Linked DNA regions of Aliamphritea ceti. The protein of the gene in region 2 binds, or shares a complex with, the protein of the main gene of each other region. Links are inferred from orthologs where the notes say so. Each region holds a gene or a part of one and is shown on either strand. Other genes may lie near its edges. The genes, in order: iscU and OCU49_RS09485.

Region 1 (4,935 bases), 860 kb from region 2 along the record:
GCTCTTTCAGATCATCAATACCACGCCCCATGAGACGTTTAACAGAAACAATAGTATTGAATGGATCTGTTGCTGCCTGCGCAAGCGCCGCCGCACCTACTTCCAATTGTGTTTCGGTGTATCGCACAACTGAAGGCAATAAATGCTTACCGTCTAAATCAGGCAAAGTCACTGCTTCACCATTACGAACAGCAGCCACTAATGAATTGGTTGTACCTAGATCAATACCCACTGCCAGCTTGCGCTGATGGGGTTCCGGGGTTTGCCCCGGTTCTGCTATCTGCAATAAGGCCATAATGATTAATCGTAAAGTTTATCTTCAAGCGCTTCTACATCCCGCTCCAGCTTATGTATGAACTGCATCTTTCGTACAGTCATCGCTGCAGCCGGATAATCGGCCTGATCATAAAGGTTTTGGAATTCTTCGCGCAAAGCCTGCTGCTGCTCAGCAACTTCAGCGTACATCTCTTCAACTGCGGTATCAGGATCGTCAGCATCGGCAATATCTTCAACGGCTTCACGAAGTTCCATTTGCTGCATCAGAAACATTGGATCCAGCTGCACTGAAGATTCTGCATATGTATCCTCGCCTTTCAGCGAAAGCAGATACTGAGAGCGAAGCAGTGGCGACTTTAACGTGGCAACAGCCTCATTAAGATACGCGGTATACTGGACGGAAAGACGGCGTTCATGGTCAGCAAGATGCGCAAACTTGTCCGGGTGCAGTGTTTTCTGCAACTCACGACTGCGCTCAGACAAAACCTGCAAATCGAGCTGATAGCTCTCAGGCAGACCAAGAAACTCGAAATAATTCTGTTTAATATCCATGCAAGAGCCGGCAGATACGATTCAGCCGTTGTGGCCCAAAACACATCGGGCTGACACAGCGGCTGAAAAAAGAAATGGGTGTTTAAAGAACCATAAACAGGCTCAGATATTGAAGCTTTCGCCGCAACCACACTCGTTTTTAACGTTAGGATTGTTAAATTTAAAGCCTTCGTTCAGACCTTCTTTAACAAAATCTAACTCGGTACCATCAAGATAAAGCAGGCTTTTAGGATCAATGACAATTTTGACGCCTTCTGCCTCAAATACTTTATCCTCATCCTGCACAGCATCAACAAACTCTAATACGTATGCCATACCAGAACAGCCAGAAGTTCTAACTGCCAGACGAATACCAGCGCCATGTCCACGGGACTGAAGATAACCATTCACATGATTGGCCGCAGCACTGGTCATTGTGATTGCCATAGACTTACTCCTCAAATACCGATCTGCGCCCAGTTACCCGGGCGCTATACAGACTTACTTAGCCTGCTTTTCTTTATAGTCAGCAACCGCTGCCTTAATCGCATCTTCAGCCAGCACTGAACAGTGAATTTTCACTGGTGGCAAAGCTAGTTCTTCTGCAATTTTAGTATTTTTAAGCTCAGCTGCTTCATCCAGCGTCATACCTTTAACCCACTCTGTTACCAGAGAGCTTGAGGCAATCGCGGAACCACAACCGTAGGTTTTAAACTTAGCGTCTTCAATAACGCCTTCATCGCTAACCTGGATTTGCAGACGCATCACGTCACCACATGCAGGTGCACCCACCATGCCTGTACCAACGTTGCTGCTCTTATCATTCATCTTACCGACATTACGCGGGTTCTCGTAATGATCGATTACCTGATCACTGTAAGCCATAACGACCTCCTCAGTTTGACCTCATCATCCAAGCTAATGCTTAGTGATGAACCCATTCAACCTTGCTTAAATCAACACCGTCTTTGTACATGTCCCACAGAGGCGACAATTCGCGCAGCTTAGAAACCGCAGTACGAATTTGTTCAACAGCATCGTCAATATCTTTTTCTGTAGTAAAACGCCCGATAGAGAATCGAATCGAGCTGTGCGCCATTTCGTCATTCAGACCTAATGCACGCAATACATATGAAGGCTCAAGGCTTGCAGATGTACATGCAGAACCAGAAGATACCGCCAAATCTTTCAGCGACATTAACAGTGACTCACCTTCTACGTAGTTGAAACTCACGTTCAGGTTACCGATGTAACGCTGATCAACAGAACCGTTGATGTGGATTTCTTCCATATCTTCGATTGCATCCCAGAAACGATTACGCAGAGCAGTAATCTTATCTTTATCCAGCTGCATATCAGTTTTAGCCAGTCGCGCTGCTTCACCCATACCAACAATCTGATGAGTTGCCAGAGTGCCGGAACGCATGCCACGCTCATGACCACCACCGTGCATCTGCGCCTCAAGACGAACACGAGGCTTACGGCGTACGTACAATGCACCAATCCCTTTAGGACCGTACATTTTGTGACCAGAGATAGAAATCAGATCAACTTTCATGGCAACAACATCAATATCAACTTTACCAGCACCCTGTGCTGCGTCGACATGGAATAAAACGCCATTACTACGGGTAATTTCACCGATTGCGGCAATGTCGTTGATAACACCAATTTCGTTGTTCACGTGCATAATGGATACCAGAATAGTATCTTCACGCAACGCTTCAGCCACAGCTTCAGGGCTGATAATACCGTCGACGTCCGGGTCAAGGTATGTAACCTCAAAACCTTCACGCTCTAACTGGCGACAGGTATCCAAAACAGCTTTATGCTCAATTTTGGATGTAATAATGTGCTTGCCTTTTTTCGAGTAAAAATGCGCAACACCTTTGATCGCCAGGTTATCTGACTCAGTCGCACCGGACGTCCAGACAATCTCACGCGGGTCAGCGTTAAGCAGGTCAGCAACCTGTCGGCGAGCAGTTTCAACTGCTTCTTCTGCTTTCCAGCCATAAAGATGAGAACGGGAAGCCGGATTACCGAAATTACCTTCGATTGTCAGACATTCAATCATCTTTTCTGCTACCCGGGGATCAACCGGAGTAGTGGCTGCGTAGTCAAAATAAATTGGCAACTTCATTACATCAACTCTCCAAAAACGTCTCTTACTCAGAGACTAGGCGCTCACTTTCGCCTCGATTAAACTCGTATCTATTAACGTCTGCTGTTCACGATCCTGACGTTTTGCAACGGCCTGTACATCTTGGCGGGCCATTAAATCAGCCAGACTAATCTGGCTTAAAAAATCATGTATCTGGCTACTCAAATCACACCAGAGATGATGGGTCAAACAAGTATTACCACCCTGGCATCCGCCTGTATGGCCTCCGCCTGTATGCCCGCAACCCGTAGCATCAACTGACTCATTAACCGCATCTATCACTTCAGCAACATCAATTGCATGTTGCTCACGGTTAAGCTGATAACCACCACCTGGGCCACGCACACTGCGTACCAGTTCATTACGACGTAACTTAGCGAAAAGCTGTTCCAAATAAGACAGGGAAATTCCCTGACGCTCAGATATATCCGCCAGGCTGATAGGACCATCACTCGCATGAAGCGCAAGATCCAGCATCGCGGTAACCGCATATCTGCCTTTAGTTGTTAATCGCATAAAATACTTCCCTCACCCCAAACTGAGCACGCCGGGGATTATGCAATACCCTAGTATTTTAGTCAATTATATAACCAAGTAATTCACTCGGCTTTTTAATAACAGCTTTTACTAAGTAAATAACCTGCATCATAAAGTTAAATTCGTGCGATAAAATACCGCCTCCACAAGAGGGGCGGCGAGATTCTAGCACCTTTTAGGGCACGACTAAACGTCTGTATCTGACTTCTTAAGACGTTTCTGCGTGGCTGTTAAAATCCCCCGCAAAACATTTACTTCTATTTTGTCAGGCAGCGCTCGCAAAAATAACCGCCGAAGCCGGGGCATAAGCTGGCGAGGATTTTCCGGATCAAGAAACTCAATATCTATCATGGTTTGTTCAAGATGCTCGAACATTCGCTCCAGCTCTTGCATGTCAGCCTGATCCACATCCCACTCAGTACCCCACTGAGGCTTATCATCTGCCACATCCTGCTGCAAGACAGCCATACGTAACTCATAACAAATAACCTGAACAGCAGCACCAATATTCAGTGAACTGAACGACTCATCGGTAGGAATATGCACGTGATAATGACAACGCTGCAACTCTTCATTGGTCAGACCACGATCTTCACGGCCAAAGACAATCGCCATCTTCTGATTTTCACCCAACCCGGTAGCAACACCAGCAAGCTCACGCGGATTCAGCAACGGCCAGGGAATATTGCGACTACGGGCACTGGTACCCACAACCAGATGACAATCCGCAAGCGCCTCATCCAGCGAACTGACAACTTGTGCCTTATCGAGCAAGTCAGTTGCCCCCGAAGCTCTTGCAAAAGCATCTTCGTCAGGAAATATTTTTGGTTCGACCAGGCACAACTCACCCAGCCCCATATTCTTCATCGCCCGGGCAACCGCACCGATATTTCCGGGATGCGTGGTATTTACCAATACTATTCGTATATTTTGCAGCATCAATTTCAGACTTATAGGGTTAAAAAGGCGATTATTTTACCAGAACTTGCCAAGTATTCGCGGTTTGTTGTTCTTTATCGGGGTAAGATTTTGCTATAATCGCGCTCTTTGATTTCTTACCCTCCCTACGACTGGTATTAGATAGATGCAACCGATGGTAAATATCGCCCTGCGCGGCGCACGCATTGCAGGTGAACAAATCGCCCGCGCAGTGGAACGACTCGACCTGATTAAGTCCGAACAATCAAGTGTCAGTGACTTTTTCGAAGAAACCTGCATCCAGGCAGAAAAAGCGATTGCCAGCACAATCCAGAAAGCCTATCCAGACCACGAAGTTAATGGTGAGTTCACCGGCCAGCACGCTGCTGACGGCAACCCGGCCATCACCTGGCAGGTTAATCCTATCGACAGCACCAGCAACTTTGCCAATGGCGTACCTGTATTTGCTCTGAGCATTGCAGGCTACCAACGAGGCAGACTTGAACACGCCA
Region 2 (5,915 bases):
GATGGTCTGTGCCTGTTAGACGCATCCAGCGGTCTGATACGGATGGTTAATCAGCCTTTGTGTTGTTTACTCGAACGTTCAGAAGAGGGTCTTACTGGCAAGTCGTTTGAGGCTTTGTTCAGTTATCGGTGGTCGGGACTCGTGAATACCCGTCAGGTGCAATATCTGGCGGCGGCTAAACCTCTGTCTTTAGAAATCAGCATTAATCCTTTTACCTGGCAGTCTGCAAGTTATGGTGTCGTAACAGTAAGGGACATTACCGCTCAGTTGCATAGCCGTGAGGCTTTGGTTGAAACCGGGTTGCAGCGGAACTTTGCTCTGAATGATGTTCTTGACGGTTTATGGGAAGTTAATCTGCGTACTAATGAAGTGTATATATCCTCTGAGTTTAAACGCATTATGGGCTTTCCAGCGGAAAAGACGCATTTCGGCCTGGGTGAGTGGCAGCAGCAAATTCATCTGGATGATTGTGTCAGGGTAATGGAGATAATGAATGCTCATCTTCAGGGAAATATTTCGCGCTTTGATGCTGAGTACCGCTTAAAAACCTTTCCAGGTGACTATGTTTGGGTGCGTGACCAGGGCCGGGTATACGAACGGGATGAGCATAACCAGCCTTTGCTTATGGTGGGTATGGTACAGGATATCAGTGCTGCCAAAGCTCAGGAAGTTCAACTGCGCCGTCAGGCCAGCTATGATTACCTGACTGATTTGCTGAATCGCAGAGCGGGCTATATGCATTTTCGTAAGCAGTTGAGTTATGCGCAGCGCTATGGGCGGCAATTCAGTATAAGTCTGATCGATCTGGATCACTTTAAAACAATCAACGACAGCTATGGTCATCAGATTGGCGATAAGGTGCTGAAACATCTGGTCGCACGTATATCATCACAATTACGCCAGTCAGATACACTGATGCGGTGGGGCGGTGAAGAGTTTTTGTTGCTCTTACCGAATACTGATGCAGCGGGTGCATTGCAGTTAGTGGAGCAGTTACGTGTGAGTGTTAATGATAACCCGATGCAGGTTGCAGATGGCGGTGTTCACTATACTTTCAGTGCCGGTGTAGCCAGTTTCCCTCAGCATGCTGAACAGATGGATGCACTGATTAAGTTGGCAGATGATGCTTTGTATGTTGCAAAATCTGCCGGCCGTAATCAGGTCTCTGTCAGTGATGAAGTCACCGAGATCGCGCAGGGTGAGCTTTCTGTCTAACGAATTTATTCGTATTTAATCGTTTGATTGTCTGCGATGGCCTTCAGGCCTTTTAGCGTTGTTTCAATCAATTCACTGTCGCTCGGCGATTCCTGATATACCAAATAAGTTGGCCGCTGAAATATTGGCGCCTCTTTAACCTGATGCAGCTTTCCAGCCTGAATCATAGGTTCAACTGAGCTGGCAATAAAGTAGCCTGAGCCGCCGTGGTTCAGAATATGCTGTAGTCCAACACTGCTGAGTCCTACTGTTAGTTTTGGTACCGGTACATCGGCGAACGCCAGGCTGTGCTGGGCGCGGAAGCTATCACCCCAGTCGACAAATATGTATCCGGGTACTCTACCGGGAACAACCTGTCTGGGTTCGGTTGAAACCAGTATCAGGGGTTCGCTCATATAAGGTTCTATCGTCAGTTCCGGCCTTTGTTGCGGATCGTAGAGAATAGCGACATCGATCAGCCTGTCCCGTAGACGGTCCATAAGAGTAGTCGAGTATTCTGCCAGTACATGTGTGGCTACGTTCGGTGCCTGCTGTTCCATCCAGGCCAGCCATGGCGGTGCGATTTGCTCCCAGTGATTGAGCTGTAACCCCAGATTTACTATTGCTTTAAGATCGTCTGGTAGCGCTATTTCCTGGCGGGCCCGGTCCCAGGCGCGAACCGATGTAAGCGCATGGCGGTGAAAATGATGGCCTGCTGCAGTTAGTTCAGCGCCATTTCTGCGACGTAAAAATAATTCCCGGTTAAGGCGGTCTTCCAGGGCTTTGATTCTTGCGCTGATAGTGGATTGAGTCACGCAAAGTTTATCCGCAGCCAGCTGAAAGCTGCCGGTTGCTGTAACTTCCAGGAATGCGCGCATGTGCTCTATATTCATAAAACCTCTGAAACACTGCTCTGTTAAGGCTCACAGTTACGACTGTTGTTCTTTTTAAATATCGATTTTGTCGATATTAACATTAAATTATATTTGTTTGTTTTATGGAAGAGCTTGTTTGATATTAATCACAACGGTATCTGGCTAGGCCAGAAAATGAATATCAGACACGGAGATAAAAGAGCATGAGCGGGCAAGAAGTGATTCAGGCTGACCCTGTGCGGCTGGAGGATATTGTTGACCTTGAGCGCTATCCTATTGATCAGTTGGATCATCCGGACACTCAGGCATTGTTGGCACATTGTCGGGCTGAGCTGAACGATATTGGCTGTGTAGTTATCCGTAATTTTGTTAAGCCTTCTTCGCTGCAGCGGATGGCTGCTGAAGCTAAGCGATTATTGCCGGAGACTTTTTGGTCGCAGGGAAGCCACAATCCGTATTTCACACCGGATGATCAAGGCCTGCCAGCGGAACATCCAAAACGTTTTTTTGAACGCCGTGAGAGTGGTTACATTAATTCAGATGTGCTGGAAGCTACGTCGGATTTACGTGAAATATATGAAGATCCTAAAATGCTGCGTTTTGTGGGCGAGTGTCTGAATATCTGGCCGTTGTATTGTTGGGCAGATCCATTAGGGCGTAATCCTTATTCTGTAATGGATTCCGGGCATTACTTCCCATGGCATTTTGATGGCAATGAATTCACTGTGAGTATTCTGGTACAGGAGTCAGAAAGTGGTGGTTGTTTCGAGTTCGCCCCGGATATCCGTAACCCGGAAGATGAATGTTTTGATGATGTAAAAGAAGTGTTGGAAGGTGGGCGAGATAAGGTGCATCAGTTGCAGTTGCGCCCGGGAGATTTACAGTTATTTAAAGGACGTTTCTCAATGCACCGTGTCACCCGTATAGAAGGAGATACGATGCGTATTATCGCCTTACCGACTTATTCAACTGATCCTCACACTGTAAACCGGCCTAAGCATTCAGAGCATTTGTATGGACGTGCTATGCCGATTCACTATGAGCGGGAGAATATGCGAGTGGATACCCTGGCGGATTAACAAGATTACTTCCGGCTGACTGAAGGTGCTTTTCAGCTAAAAAATCTTAGCTGGTAGTGATGTTTTGTATACGTTCAATAATCGCCAATAAGCCATTGCCTCTGGAAGGGCTTAGATGCTTCATCAGCTGCAGGCGTTGCAGATAATCAGGGATATCAAAAGTCTGTATTTCTGCAGCGGTTTTGCCATTAAGGGCGGCCAGTAGCAGTGCGATAAGTCCGCGAATCACCCGGGCATCGGCATCAGCACTGAACCAGTACCGTCCATCCTTATCTAGTTGGAACTCCAGCCAGGCCTGGCTTTCACAGCCTTTTACCAGATGTTCACTGGTTTTACTTTTACTGGTCATATGTGGCAGCTGCTTTCCGAGCTGCATTATTTCCCGGTAACGGTCATTCCAGCTGTGCAGAGGCTCAAGTTTGGCAAGTATTACTTTGGCGTCAATGTCTTTACCGAATGGATTGTCGGTAAAAGCTTTGTCGCTACTGACAGTTTCTGCGACAGGAAAGAAGCCGCTGGATGTCAATTGATGAAGAGCATTGGCAAAGCGTTCGACATCATCCAGGGTGTTGTAAGCGGCAAAAGAGGCGCGAATCGTCCCAGGCAGTCCCAGTTTTTTCATCAGCGGCATGGCACAGTGGTGTCCGGTACGAACGGCAATCCCATGCTGGTCAAGAATTAACCCTACATCCTGCTGATGATGGCTGGTCAGCTGGAATGAAAGAATCGCAGCGTTTGCCGTTGGTGTGCCTATTCGGTTAAAGCCTTTGATTTGCTGGCAGGCTTTTATAGCATGCTGCAGAAGTGCTTGCTCATGGCTGGCAATTGCGCGACGGTCTAAGTTGTTGAGCCAGTTGATTGCAGTCATTAGCCCAATGGCGCCGGAGATGTTGGGCGTGCCTGCTTCAAACTTGAAAGGCAGGTCATTGTATTCAGTGTGTTCAAAGCTGACACTACGGATCATTTCGCCACCACCTTGCCAGGGCGGCATTGCTTCGAGCAATGCCTGGCGGCCGTACAGCACGCCAATACCTGTGGGACCGTACATCTTATGGCTGGAAAATACGTAGAAATCACATCCTAGCCGCTGTACATCTACCTGCAAATGCGCGACGGCCTGAGCACCATCAACAATTACTGTTGCGCCGGCAGCTTTTGCCTGCCGAATCATAGCTGCCAGTGGATTTACTGTGCCCAGTGCATTGGAAACATGGGTTAGCGCAACGATTTTGGTTTTGTCAGAAAGCAGATTACCGAACGCTTGTTGATCAAGGTCACCGTTGCTAAGTATGGGAACTACTTTAATGATGGCGCCGGTTCGCTGTGCAAGCATTTGCCAGGGCACAATGTTTGCGTGATGTTCCAGTTCTGTCAGTAAAATTTCATCGTGCTTTTGTAGCTGATCTGTCAGACATTGGGCGATGAGGTTGATGCTTTCTGTGGTGCCGCGGGTCCAGATGATTTCTTTAACACTGGCGGCGTTTATAAAGGTCTGAACGCTTTTTCTGGCGGTTTCAAACTGCAGTGTTGCCCGCTCACTTAAGTGATGTGCACCACGATGCACATTGGCATTGTCAGTTTGATAGAAATCCTGGACGGCCTTAATGACTGAGGCAGGCTTTTGAGTAGTGGCAGCGTTATCCAGATAAACCAGTTGCTGGTCGTGAATCTGCTGATCCAACAGTGGAAACTGCTGGCGAATGTCTGTCACTGAAAAACTCAAAATAATGACTCCGGAAAATACTGCTGGTCGCTAAGATGCGGGTTATTACGAAGAGCCGGTTAAGTCTGCAGACTCTTCATCTGCCAATCAGATTACTCAAATTATTGAGTTTTCTGAGCCGCTAGTAGTTTTTTCAGTTTACTCTGCCAGCGAGTGAACATCATCGCTGCAGTGAACAGACTGGCTACCAGCAGAGTTTCGATTAATCCCAGTAAACTGTTAGGTCCGCTGGACATCGCAATTTGCACTGCGTGCATAAAATAGATGCTGACAAAAAAACACAACCAGATATGTCCGCGTAGGTTTCTTTTCATTATGACCGGATAAAACAGGGCCAGTGGAATCACCTGAAATGCCCAGATAATGTAAGGATTAGCGGTAGGTGGTGGCGAAATTATCAGATACCAGGCCGTCAGAAACAGGATGAGCCCAAAGTAGCTGAGCAATGTGGCGGCACGGCTAATGTTAACCAGGCGTTGTAGTGTGGCTTGCATGGGAGGTTTCATCCAGTATGGTTAATTCGCTGTGAGCAGTTGTTTCGCCAGCCGACCAAGGCGCTTGCCCTGAGCCTGACACAGATTGCGTTCAGCATTGTCCAGGTCGCGACCGTCTTGACCGGCAACATGGGTTGCGCCGTAAGGTGTACCGCCCTGAGTTGTGCTGAGCAGATCTGATTCAGAATATGGAATACCGGCCATCAACATACCGTGGTGCATTAATGGCAACATCATACTCAGTAAGGTGGTTTCCTGGCCGCCGTGTAAGCTTGCGGTTGAGCTGAAAACACAGGCTGGTTTGTCGATCAATGCACCGCTTAGCCATAGGCTGCTGGTACTGTCGATGAAGTACTTAAGGGGGGATGCCATGTTACCAAAGCGGGTAGGGCTACCGAGTGCCAGGCCGCTACAGTTTGCCAGCTCGGTTTCAGTACAGTAGATATCCCCTTCGGCCGGGATGGTTGGTGCAGATTGTTCGCTGTTAGCGGATACTTCAGGAACCGTTCGTAGCAGGGCATCTATGCCACTGGCTTCGATACCCCTGGCA

What was found.
Region 1: the proteins of OCU49_RS09485 (region 2) and iscU are in contact, whole or in part, in a solved structure (PDB 5XT5), measured with the Bacillus subtilis proteins. The link is inferred for Aliamphritea ceti from one-to-one orthologs.

The regions. Positions count from the first base shown.
Region 1 is NZ_AP025282.1:1,205,656-1,210,590, reverse strand. The notes cover bases 1-2,759. They hold iscU (Fe-S cluster assembly scaffold IscU), read right to left. Parts: upstream 1,693-2,759; coding sequence 1,309-1,692; downstream 1-1,308. Other genes in these bases: OCU49_RS05505 (IscS subfamily cysteine desulfurase), read right to left, coding at 1,733-2,759; iscA (iron-sulfur cluster assembly protein IscA), read right to left, coding at 931-1,254; hscB (Fe-S protein assembly co-chaperone HscB), read right to left, coding at 301-828; hscA (Fe-S protein assembly chaperone HscA), read right to left, coding at 1-295. In the rest of the region: more of OCU49_RS05505, read right to left, coding at 2,760-2,947; Fe-S cluster assembly transcriptional regulator IscR, read right to left, coding at 2,984-3,484; tRNA (cytosine(32)/uridine(32)-2'-O)-methyltransferase TrmJ, read right to left, coding at 3,692-4,444; OCU49_RS05490 (inositol monophosphatase family protein), read left to right, coding at 4,590-4,935. UniProt on the Bacillus subtilis protein: Part of the SUF-like system that mediates the biosynthesis of iron-sulfur (Fe-S) clusters. Acts as a sulfurtransferase and thus transfers sulfur from SufS to SufB.
Region 2 is NZ_AP025282.1:2,069,400-2,075,314, forward strand. What follows is about bases 2,534-5,456. They hold OCU49_RS09485 (SufS family cysteine desulfurase), read right to left. Parts: upstream 4,872-5,456; coding sequence 3,195-4,871; downstream 2,534-3,194. Other genes in these bases: OCU49_RS09480 (HalD/BesD family halogenase), read left to right, coding at 2,534-3,148; OCU49_RS09490 (DUF2069 domain-containing protein), read right to left, coding at 4,973-5,365; wrbA (NAD(P)H:quinone oxidoreductase), read right to left, coding at 5,387-5,456. In the rest of the region: OCU49_RS09470 (sensor domain-containing diguanylate cyclase), read left to right, coding at 1-1,215; OCU49_RS09475 (LysR family transcriptional regulator), read right to left, coding at 1,221-2,087; more of OCU49_RS09480, read left to right, coding at 2,273-2,533; more of wrbA, read right to left, coding at 5,457-5,915. UniProt on the Bacillus subtilis protein: Type II cysteine desulfurase that acts as the initial step in the SUF-like Fe-S cluster assembly pathway.